DNA from 3 places in the Bradyrhizobium sp. AZCC 1693 genome. Region 2 is predicted to be linked to each of the others. Evidence: predicted binding sites of a transcription regulator. Region 2 holds the regulator's gene; each other region holds the start of a gene.
What was found. Region 2 encodes PhoB, which activates phosphate uptake and scavenging genes when phosphate is short. Its sites were predicted from a motif close to TGTCATNNANCTGTCAT; they were not measured.

Region 1: a site for PhoB is predicted at 1,462-1,478, ahead of V1293_RS22650 (DUF2794 domain-containing protein). Genes of this name have one in related genera too.
Region 3: a site for PhoB is predicted at 1,700-1,716, ahead of V1293_RS03390 (RNA degradosome polyphosphate kinase). Genes of this name have one in related genera too.

The regions. Positions count from the first base shown of each region.
Region 1 covers NZ_JAZHSD010000001.1:4,752,815-4,756,019, reverse strand. The annotation lists gene acnA (aconitate hydratase AcnA) at 1-83, shown strand, start outside; gene V1293_RS22655 (DUF1223 domain-containing protein) at 231-992, shown strand; gene V1293_RS22650 (DUF2794 domain-containing protein) at 1,490-1,861, shown strand; gene V1293_RS22645 (GNAT family N-acetyltransferase) at 2,120-2,650, opposite strand; gene V1293_RS22640 (Bax inhibitor-1/YccA family protein) at 2,794-3,205, opposite strand, start outside.
Region 2 covers NZ_JAZHSD010000001.1:4,411,328-4,414,532, reverse strand. The annotation lists gene pstB (phosphate ABC transporter ATP-binding protein PstB) at 1-407, shown strand, start outside; gene phoU (phosphate signaling complex protein PhoU) at 419-1,135, shown strand; gene phoB (phosphate regulon transcriptional regulator PhoB) at 1,146-1,850, shown strand; gene V1293_RS21125 (GcrA family cell cycle regulator) at 2,019-2,528, opposite strand; gene V1293_RS21120 (aspartate aminotransferase family protein) at 3,032-3,205, shown strand, end outside.
Region 3 covers NZ_JAZHSD010000001.1:689,151-692,355, reverse strand. The annotation lists gene purM (phosphoribosylformylglycinamidine cyclo-ligase) at 1-236, opposite strand, end outside; gene V1293_RS03400 (CDP-alcohol phosphatidyltransferase family protein) at 385-927, shown strand; gene V1293_RS03395 (chromosomal replication initiator DnaA) at 966-1,643, shown strand; gene V1293_RS03390 (RNA degradosome polyphosphate kinase) at 1,791-3,205, shown strand, end outside.

The sequences.
Region 1 (3,205 bases), 340 kb from region 2:
GCCGCATCGATACCCTCGACGAGCTCGAGTACTACCGAAACGGCGGCATTCTGCATTATGTGCTGCGCAAACTCGCGGCTTAAACGCGGATTTGTGATCAGTGCCTCACTGCGAAGTGAGTGGCGAGCAGGAAGAAGGCGGCCTATGACAAGGCCGCTTTCGCGCGTCTGGGGCACGCTTTCAGGATATCAAACCATGCCCAGTAAAAATACGGACGGACGGTTCGGCCAATGACAGCGATGATGGCCTATAGCGGCATATCGCGGTGGTCCGGTGCGCTCGGTGTCTGCGCGATCATCGCCGTCATTCGCCCGGCGCATGCCGATCCGCGCGCCGTGGTTGAACTGTTCACGTCGCAGGGCTGTTCGTCGTGTCCGCCGGCCGACAGGATCGTCGGCGAACTCGCAAAAGATCCCAACGTGATCGCGCTGAGCATGCCGATCGACTACTGGGATTATCTCGGCTGGAAGGACACGCTGGCGGACTCGCGGTTCAGCGCGCGTCAAAAAGCCTATTCGCATGTGCGCGGCGACCGCAACCTCTATACGCCGCAGATGATCGTCAATGGCTCGGCGCAGGTGATCGGCAGCGATCGTGCCGCGATCGAGGGCGCCATCAAGAACACGAGCAAGGCCGAGGGCGTGATGTCGGTGCCGGTGACGATGACGTTGTCGGGCAAGCTGATCAACGTCTCGGTCGAGGCGAGCAAGGTGTCGGCGACGGGTCGCGGCGAAGTCTGGCTTTGCTCGGTCTCGCGGGCGGTGCCGATTTCGATCGGGCGCGGCGAGAATCGCGGCCAACAAATCACCTACTACAACGTGGTGCGCAATCTCGTGAAGGTCGGAGACTGGAACGGCGGCGCGGGAAGCTGGACCATCCCGGTGGAGAATATTTCCCGCGAAGGCGTCGATGCCGCGATCGTCTATGTCCAGGACGGCAACCGCGAAAAGCCGGGCGCGATGCTTGGCGCCGCCTACACCGAGCTGCGATAGTTCTCTTATCGGAATTTTCTTGAATGGTGTCGCTGCAGCAGGCGCGGTTCAAACGCGCCGAAATGCCGTCGTGTCCAAGCCTGATCTCCAAGCCTGATCTCTAGGCCCGATCTCCAAGCCTGACCCCCAAAAGAAAAAGGACCAACTTTCGTTGGCCCAGTATCGGGATTAACTCCCTCTGCGAACAGACCCGATCCCGACGGCCCCGGGGGGCTGGGGGCTGAGGAATCCGGAACCGAAAGGACCGGGCCAACGCAGGATTATCTTGTCGCAACCTAGCGGGGCGGACGCTTGGCGGAAGTGGGGCAGCAATAAGATTCCGCTAACGATCCCGTGAATCGAGATTTCCTGTGATACCGGGTCATCCGGCGCGGTTCCCTTTGTATTTGCACCCCTTGCAGGGTCCTGCGGTTAGCGCAATCATGTGGACCTCGGCATGCTCCCGAAAAGTGGGGACCGGTTTTCGGGAACGAGCCTGAGATGACAGGAGGCGCTCCATGAGCTCGATATCGGAGGACACCGATCCAAGCGAGAGCCGCGCAGTGGCGCGCCCCGCCACTGCAGTTCCACCGCCAAATCGTGTCACGTTCAATCGTCTCGAACTCAACCGTATCCTCAATCTGTATGGGCGCATGGTCGCCGACGGCGAATGGCGCGACTACGCCATCGACTTCCTGAAAGACCGCGCGGTGTTTTCGGTCTTCCGCCGCGCTTCCGAAGTGCCGATTTACCGGATCGAGAAGGATCCGCGGCTGGCGCGCAAGCAGGGCATGTATAGCGTGATCTCCGCGACCGGCCTGATCCTGCGCCGCGGCCACGAACTCGAACGCGTGCTGCTGGTGATCGATCGCAAGCTGGCGCTGGTGTAGCGAAGCCGCCGTGGGGTGGGCAAAGGCGCGCTTGCGCCGTGCCCACCATCTTTCCCAACGGGAGCAAGAACGGTGGGCGCGCGGAGCCTGTCATCACTGTGCGAGCGCAATTGCGCTCGTCGCCGGGCGCGCATTCGCGTGACCCGTTGGCTTTGCCCACATTACGAAGCTACGACGCTTCTTTGCATGGGGTTGTTTTCGCGATTTTGAGTCTGGGTCCTGCGGTGTACCGCCAAAGAGGCGCTACGGTTCTCCAGACTACGAAGCGGGGAGCGTCGTGCTGCCTTCGCCGAGCGCACGCTGCATCATGACCGTGTCCAGCCAGCGCCCGAATTTGAAGCCGACGCTCGGATGGGTTCCGATCATCTGGAAGCCAGTCCTGGTGTGAACGCCGATTGAGCCGGCATTGGCGGAATCGCCGATCACCGCGATCATCTGCCGGTAGCCGCGCGCCTCGCATTCGGCGATCAGCCGCTGCATCAGTTGCAGGCCGATGCCGCGGCGGTGGATCGAGGGCTGCAAGTAGACCGAGTTCTCCACCGTGAAACGATAGGCCGGCCGCGGCCGATAAGGGCCGGCATAGGCGTAGCCGATCACATCGCCTTCGACCGAGGCCGCGAAATAGGGGAAGCCGCCGTTCACCAGGACGTTGAACCGCCGGGTCATCTCGGCCAAATCCGGCGGGACGAGCTCGAACGTCGCGGTGCCGTAGCGCACGGCATGCTCGTAGATTTCAGTGATGGCGGGGAGGTCGGCCTCGGTGGCGGGCCGGATTTCAGCGGCGGACATGGCCGAAAAGATATCAGCAGGCGCATCCGGATCAACGCTCTTTCCGGCATGGCCGGGTCATGCTCGGGCATGACGCGTATTGGACCAAACAAAAGCCCCGGCCGCTGGGCCGGGGCTTCGACTTGTAACCTCTGCGGCAGCGCTTAGTCGCGCTGGCCGAGCAGCTGCAACAGCAGCGTGAACAGGTTGATGAAGTTCAGGTAGAGCGACAGCGCACCGGTAATCGCCGCACGCTCCTCAACGTCAGCGCCTCCCGAGGCATAGCCGTAGATGTACTCGTTCTTCAGCCGCTGGGTATCCCAGGCGGTGAGGCCCGCGAACACCAGCACGCCGACCACCGAGACGATGAACTGCAGCATCGAGCTGGCCAGGAACAGGTTGACCAGGCTCGCGATGATGATGCCGATCAGGCCCATGAACAGGAACGACCCCATGCCGCTCATGTCACGCTTGGTGGTGTAGCCGTACAGGCTCAGTGCGCCGAAGGTGGCCGCGGTGATGAAGAACACCCGCACGATCGAGGTGTGCGTATACACCAGGAAGATCGACGACAGC
Region 2 (3,205 bases):
AGTCCGAGATGGACGGCCGGGTCGAGAAGGCGCTGCGCGGCGGCGCGCTGTGGAACGAGGTCAAGGACAAGCTGAATGCAAGCGGCCTGTCGCTGTCCGGCGGCCAGCAGCAGCGGCTCTGCATCGCCCGCACGGTTGCGGTACGGCCCGAGGTGATCCTGTTCGACGAGCCGTGCTCGGCGCTGGATCCGATCTCGACCGCCAAGATCGAGGAGCTGATCCAGGAACTGGCGGAGGACTACACCATCGCGATCGTCACCCATAACATGCAGCAGGCGGCCCGCGTCTCCGACAAGACCGCCTTCATGTATCTCGGTGAACTGATCGAGTTCGACGACACCAGCAAGATTTTCACCTCGCCCGGCGATCGCCGCACGCAGGACTACATCACCGGCCGTTTTGGTTGAGGAGATAACACATGGGTTCTGAACACACCGCCAAGGCGTTCGACAGCGATCTCCAGGAACTGACCCGTCTCGTCGCCGAGATGGGTGGCCTGTCGGAGCGCATGATCACCGAATCCGTCGACGCGCTGGTCCGTCGCGACGTAGCGCTTGGCAAGCGCGTCGTCGCCGCCGACGTCGAGATCGACCGCCTGCAGCATCTGATCGAGGAACGCGCGGTGCTGACCATCGCCCGCCGCCAGCCGATGGCGATCGACCTGCGCGAAATCGTCGGCGCCATGCGGGTCGCCACCGATCTGGAACGGATCGGCGACCTCGCCAAGAACATGGGCAAGCGCGTCGCGGCGCTGGAGAACGATTTCCAGCCGCTCAAGCTGATGCGCGGCCTCGAACACATGACCGACCTGGTGCTGTCGCAGGTCAAGTCGGTGCTGGACGCCTATGCGGCGCACGATCTGCCGGCGGCGATGGCGGTGTGGAAGGGCGACGAGGAAGTCGACGCCATCTGCACCTCGCTGTTCCGCGAACTCCTGACCTACATGATGGAAGATCCGCGCAACATCTCGTTCTGTATTCATTTGATGTTCTGCGCCAAGAACATCGAGCGGATCGGCGATCACGCCACCAACATCGCCGAAACCGTGTTCTACATGATCGAGGGTCAGCAGATGCTCGACGAGCGCCCGAAGGGCGACATGACGACGTTTGCCACCACCGTACCGAACACTTGAGGACAGCAGAATGAGCGCGCGCATTATGGTGGTCGAGGACGAGGAAGCGCTGACCACGCTGTTGCGCTACAACCTCGACGCCGAAGGCTATGAGGTCGAAACCGTCGGCCGCGGCGACGATGCGGATACGCGGCTGAAGGAGCGCGTGCCCGATCTCGTCGTGCTCGACTGGATGCTGCCGGGGCTGTCCGGCATCGAGCTCTGCCGCCGCCTGCGCGCCCGGCCGGAGACCAAGCAATTGCCGATCATCATGCTCACGGCACGCGGCGAGGAGAGCGAGCGGGTGCGGGGCCTGGCGACCGGCGCCGACGATTACATCGTAAAACCGTTCTCGGTGCCGGAACTGCTGGCGCGGGTGAAGGGCCTGTTGCGGCGCGCAAGCCCCGAGCGGCTCGCCACGGTGCTCACCTATGGCGACATCGAACTGGATCGCGAGAAACGCCGCGTCGCGCGTTCGGGCCGCCAGATCGATCTCGGCCCGACCGAGTACCGCTTGCTGGAATTTTTCCTCGAACATCCCGGCCGCGTCTTCAGCCGCGAGCAATTGCTCGACAGCGTCTGGGGCCGCGACATCTATATCGACGAGCGCACCGTCGACGTCCATATCGGCCGTCTGCGCAAACTGCTCAATCCCGGCCGCGAGCAGGACCCGATCCGCACCGTGCGCGGCGCGGGTTATGCGCTGGATGACCGGTTTGCGAAGGTGGAGCCGTAAGGCTCCAGCGCGTCACCCGCACTCCATCGTCGTCCCCGCGAACGCGGGGACCCATAACCACAAATCTCGATTGTTGAAATGCGCTGGAGCCCCAGCGTGACATAACCACGAACGCCTGTGGTTATGGGTCCCTGCGTTCGCAGGGACGACAACTGCTGCCGCGTGCCCTTACCTTGTCTGCTTCGGCGCCTGCCGCCGCCGGTCGGCGGCGGGCTGATAGGCGATGCGCGAGTGGTGCGCGCAATAGGGCAGGCCGGTAAGCGCCCTGCCGCCGCAGAAGAAGAATTCCGGGCTCGAGGGATCGCCGACCGGCCAGTGGCAGGTCGCCTCGTTCAGTTCGAGCAGCGACAGCCGCTGGCTCATCGGCACCACGTTGTCGAAGGCGATCGGATCCGGCTCCATCTCGACCTCGAAGGCGTGCGCAAGCGCGGTGTTGCCGCGCGAGACCGGGCGCGACACCCGCATCATCTGTTGCGCCGGGCGCGCCTTGCGCTGCCGCGGGGCCGCCGAGGAGGGGCTCTTGGCGCGGCCGGACAGGCCCAGCCGGTGCACTTTGCCGATCACAGCGTTTCGCGTCACATTTCCGAGTTCCGCGGCGATCTGGCTGGCCGATAATCCGGCTTCCCAGAGCTTTTTCAGTTGCTCGACGCGATCGTCGGACCAGGTCAATACCGTCATCGCATTCTTCCCTTCGCATCGCGCCGGCCAATCAGGGGCAGCGCTGGCGACGTCATTCGTCTCAAAAATCCCTGCGGTCAGAATCCCTTAGCCCTCGCCGGGCGCGAAAACCGCGCCCGAACGTTTACGCCGTACAAAATGGACTCTAGGGATCAGAACTGCCGCACGAGATGTCGTACCCGACAGCCCAAACGCTACAATATGGCGTGACTCGGGCGCAAGAGTCCGGGCCCGCGCGTCCACATGTTCCGACATCTAGGCATTGCACTGCGTGTTTTCCACCACACCGCAATCTTACGGATTTCCTTAATCTTGCGGTGCAGGAAAGGCGGCTTCGTGGCGTGTTGACAGCGCCCCCCGCCCACATAGAATACCTCGCACGTGCCGCCCTTAAGAGGCGGCACGTTTCGTTTTCGCAAGACCGGCCGTTGCCGCGTTCGCGCCAATGCACGCGTGTGCTCCGCGGCAGGTCTTACCTTCAGTGCAAACCTTTTGTGATCGCCATGACCAATAGCGCCACGTCGCATCTGCTCCCCGTCTTTGCCAGGGTCGATCTCGGCTTCGAAAGCGGCGAGGGCTGCTGGCTGACCGCGACCAATGGCGAGCGCTATCTCGACTTCACCTCGGGCGTCGCGGTCAATGCGCTGGGTCACTGCCATCCGCATCTGATCAAGGCG
Region 3 (3,205 bases), 3.7 Mb from region 2:
GTCTCGATCGCGATCTTGACCTTGGTGCCAACGCCGTCGGTCGCAGCCACCAGGACGGGATCCTTGAAACCCGCCGCCTTGAGATCGAACAGGCCACCGAATCCGCCGATTTCAGCGTCGGCGCCGGCCCGGGCAGTGGCGCGGACCATCGGCTTAATGAGATCGACCAGGCGGTTGCCCGCATCGATATCGACGCCCGAATCCGCGTAAGTCAGCCCGTTTTTGCGGTCGATCATGCCCAATTTCCGTATGATGACCGCTGGTTACGAGGAATTCCGCGATCCTGCAATGGCTCGCGAACGCTTCTCGCATATACTATGTAGATAAGGTCCGGCAGAACCCGCCAGGGGCCGGATTTGGGCCGGGAGCCGGGAAGCGACCGAGTTGAGTATTCCGAATATCATTACGCTGGGCCGCATCATTCTGGTGCCGGTTATCGTCTGGGCGATCGTTTCCAGCCAGATGGAGATCGCGTTCGCGATCTTCGTCATTGCCGGGGTCAGCGACGCCGTCGACGGCTTTCTGGCCAAGCGGTTCAACATGTCGAGCGAGTTGGGCGCCCTGCTCGACCCGCTCGCCGACAAGGCGCTGCTGGTTTCGATCTTCGTGGCGCTTGGCATCTGGGGCGCGGTTCCGCGCTGGCTCGTCATCCTGGTAGTGTCGCGCGACATCATGATCGTCACGGCCGTGATCGTCTCATGGCTGTTCGACAAGCCTATCCCGATGAAACCGCTGATGGTATCGAAGCTCAACACGGTGGCGCAGGTGGCGTTCGCGGCGCTGGTGCTGGCTTCGCTCGGTTTCAATTTCAAGCCGGCGCCCTATGACGTGATCCTGATGGGTTTTGTTACGGTCTTTACTTTGGTTTCCGTCTCGCTCTATCTCGTCGAGTGGGTGCGGCACATGAGCACGATCGAAGCGCGCTAAATCGTGTATTTGCTGTAGTATCCCGTCCGGAGATTTGCGTGGCAGTCCGCGTTCAACCTCGTCAGCTAGCCTTTGCGCTGCCGCATGCGGAAAGCCTGACCCGCGACAATTTCCTCGAAGGCCCGGCCAATGAAGCCGCGCTCTCGCTGATCGAAAGCTGGCCGGACTGGCCGAACCGCGTGATGCTGCTGGTGGGACCTGAGGGCTCCGGCAAAAGCCATCTCGCCGCGATCTGGGCTGAACAGGCCGGTGCGCGCTCGATATCAGGACACGCGCTTAACTCCGCAGCCGTCCCCGGCGCGCTCGCCACAGGCGCCCTGGTGGTTGAAGACCTGAGACCGGCAGATTTCGACGAGCGCGCGATGTTCCACCTCCTGAACCTGGCGCGCGAGGACGAGGCCTTCGTCCTGATCACGGGGCGCGTTCCGCCTGTCGCGTTCGAGGTCGAGTTGCGCGACCTCAGGTCAAGGCTGCGCGCAGCACCCGTCGTATCGCTATCGCCGCCCGACGACTTGCTGTTTCGCTGCCTGATCGTCAAATTCTGCGCGGACCGCCAATTGAGCATCGACGAAACGGTCGTGAGCTATCTCACCACCCGGATCGAGCGCTCCTATGCCGCTGCCCGCCAGGCGGTCGACCTGCTGGATACCGAGGCGCTGCGGCTCGGCCGGCCGGTGACCCGGGCGCTGGCCGCGGAACTGCTGCGCAACGCCTGACCGGCGGTGCGTGCTGCGTCCTGCCGCCTTGACGGCGACTATGGGCGGAACATCAATGTCATTGAAACGTCATCGGCGTATCACATGGTGTAGGCGGCATTTCCCTTAAACTAGCCCCGCGCCTCTCCCGAGATGGATCAAAGCCTTATGGAATCGGCACAAGTTATTGAAATAAAAGAAAAAGAGCCAGTTGCCGAGGCTCCACCCTCGATTGCCACGAGCCCGGAACGATTCATCAATCGCGAACTATCCTGGCTGCATTTCAACCGCCGGGTGCTCGAGGAATCGGTCAATCCCGGCCATCCCGTGCTGGAACGGGTGCGGTTCCTGTCGATTTCCGCCAATAACCTTGATGAGTTCTTCATGGTCCGCGTCGCCGGCATCAAGGCGCAGGTCCGTGAAGGCATCGCCGAACGCAGCCCCGACGGCATGACGCCGTCCGAGCAGCTCACCCTCATCAACAAGACGGTTTCGGAGCTCGCCTCCGACCAGCAGGCGATCTGGCGCGATCTGCGCGCCACCCTGTCGGACGCCGGCATCTTGCTGGTCGACGGCCACGACTTCACCAAGCCGGAGCGCGGCTGGCTCGAGGATCACTTCCTCCGCAACATCTTCCCGCTGCTGACGCCGCTGGCGATTGATCCGGCGCACCCGTTCCCGTTCATCCCCAGCCTCGGCTTCACCATCGCCCTGCAGTTGTTGCGGACCTCGGACGGCAAGGCGATGAACGCCCTGATTCGCATGCCCGGCAAGATCGATCGCTTCATCCGCATGCCTGCGTCCGGGGACGGCGCAGTTCACCTGATCCCGCTGGAGCAGGCTACTGGCCTGTTCATCGGCCGCCTGTTCCCCGGCTATACCGTCAAGGGCCAGGGTGCCTTTCGGATCATCAGGGACTCCGAACTCGAAATCGAGGAAGAAGCCGAGGACCTGGTCCGCCTGTTCGAGACCGCGCTGAAGCGGCGGCGGCGGGGATCGGTGATCCGGCTGGAGATGGAAGCGAAGATGCCGGAAGCGCTGCGCGGCTTCGTGCAGCAGGCGCTTTCCGCAGCCGATGACGAGATGTTTCTGGTCGATGGCGTGCTGGCGATGAACGAGCTCTCGCAGCTCACAAGGCTGGACCGACCCGACCTCGAATTCACGCCCTATGTGCCGCGCCATCCCGAGCGGGTGCGCGACCATGCCGGTGACATTTTCGCCGCGATCCGGCAGAAGGACCTGATCGTCCATCATCCTTACGAATCGTTCGACGTCGTCGTGCAGTTCCTGCAGCAGGCCGCCCGCGACCCTGATGTCGTCGCCATCAAGCAGACGCTGTACCGCACCTCGAACAATTCGCCGATCGTGCGCACGCTTGCCGAAGCAGCCGAGGCCGGCAAATCGGTGACCGCCCTGATCGAGCTGAAGGCGCGGTTCGACGAGGAAGCCAACATCCGCTGGGCGCGCGACCTCGAACGCGCCGGCGTGCAGGTGGTCTACGGCTTTCTCGAACTGAAGACCCACGCCAAGCTGTCGATGGTGGTGCGGCGCGAGGGCGGTAATCTCACAACCTATGTGCATAC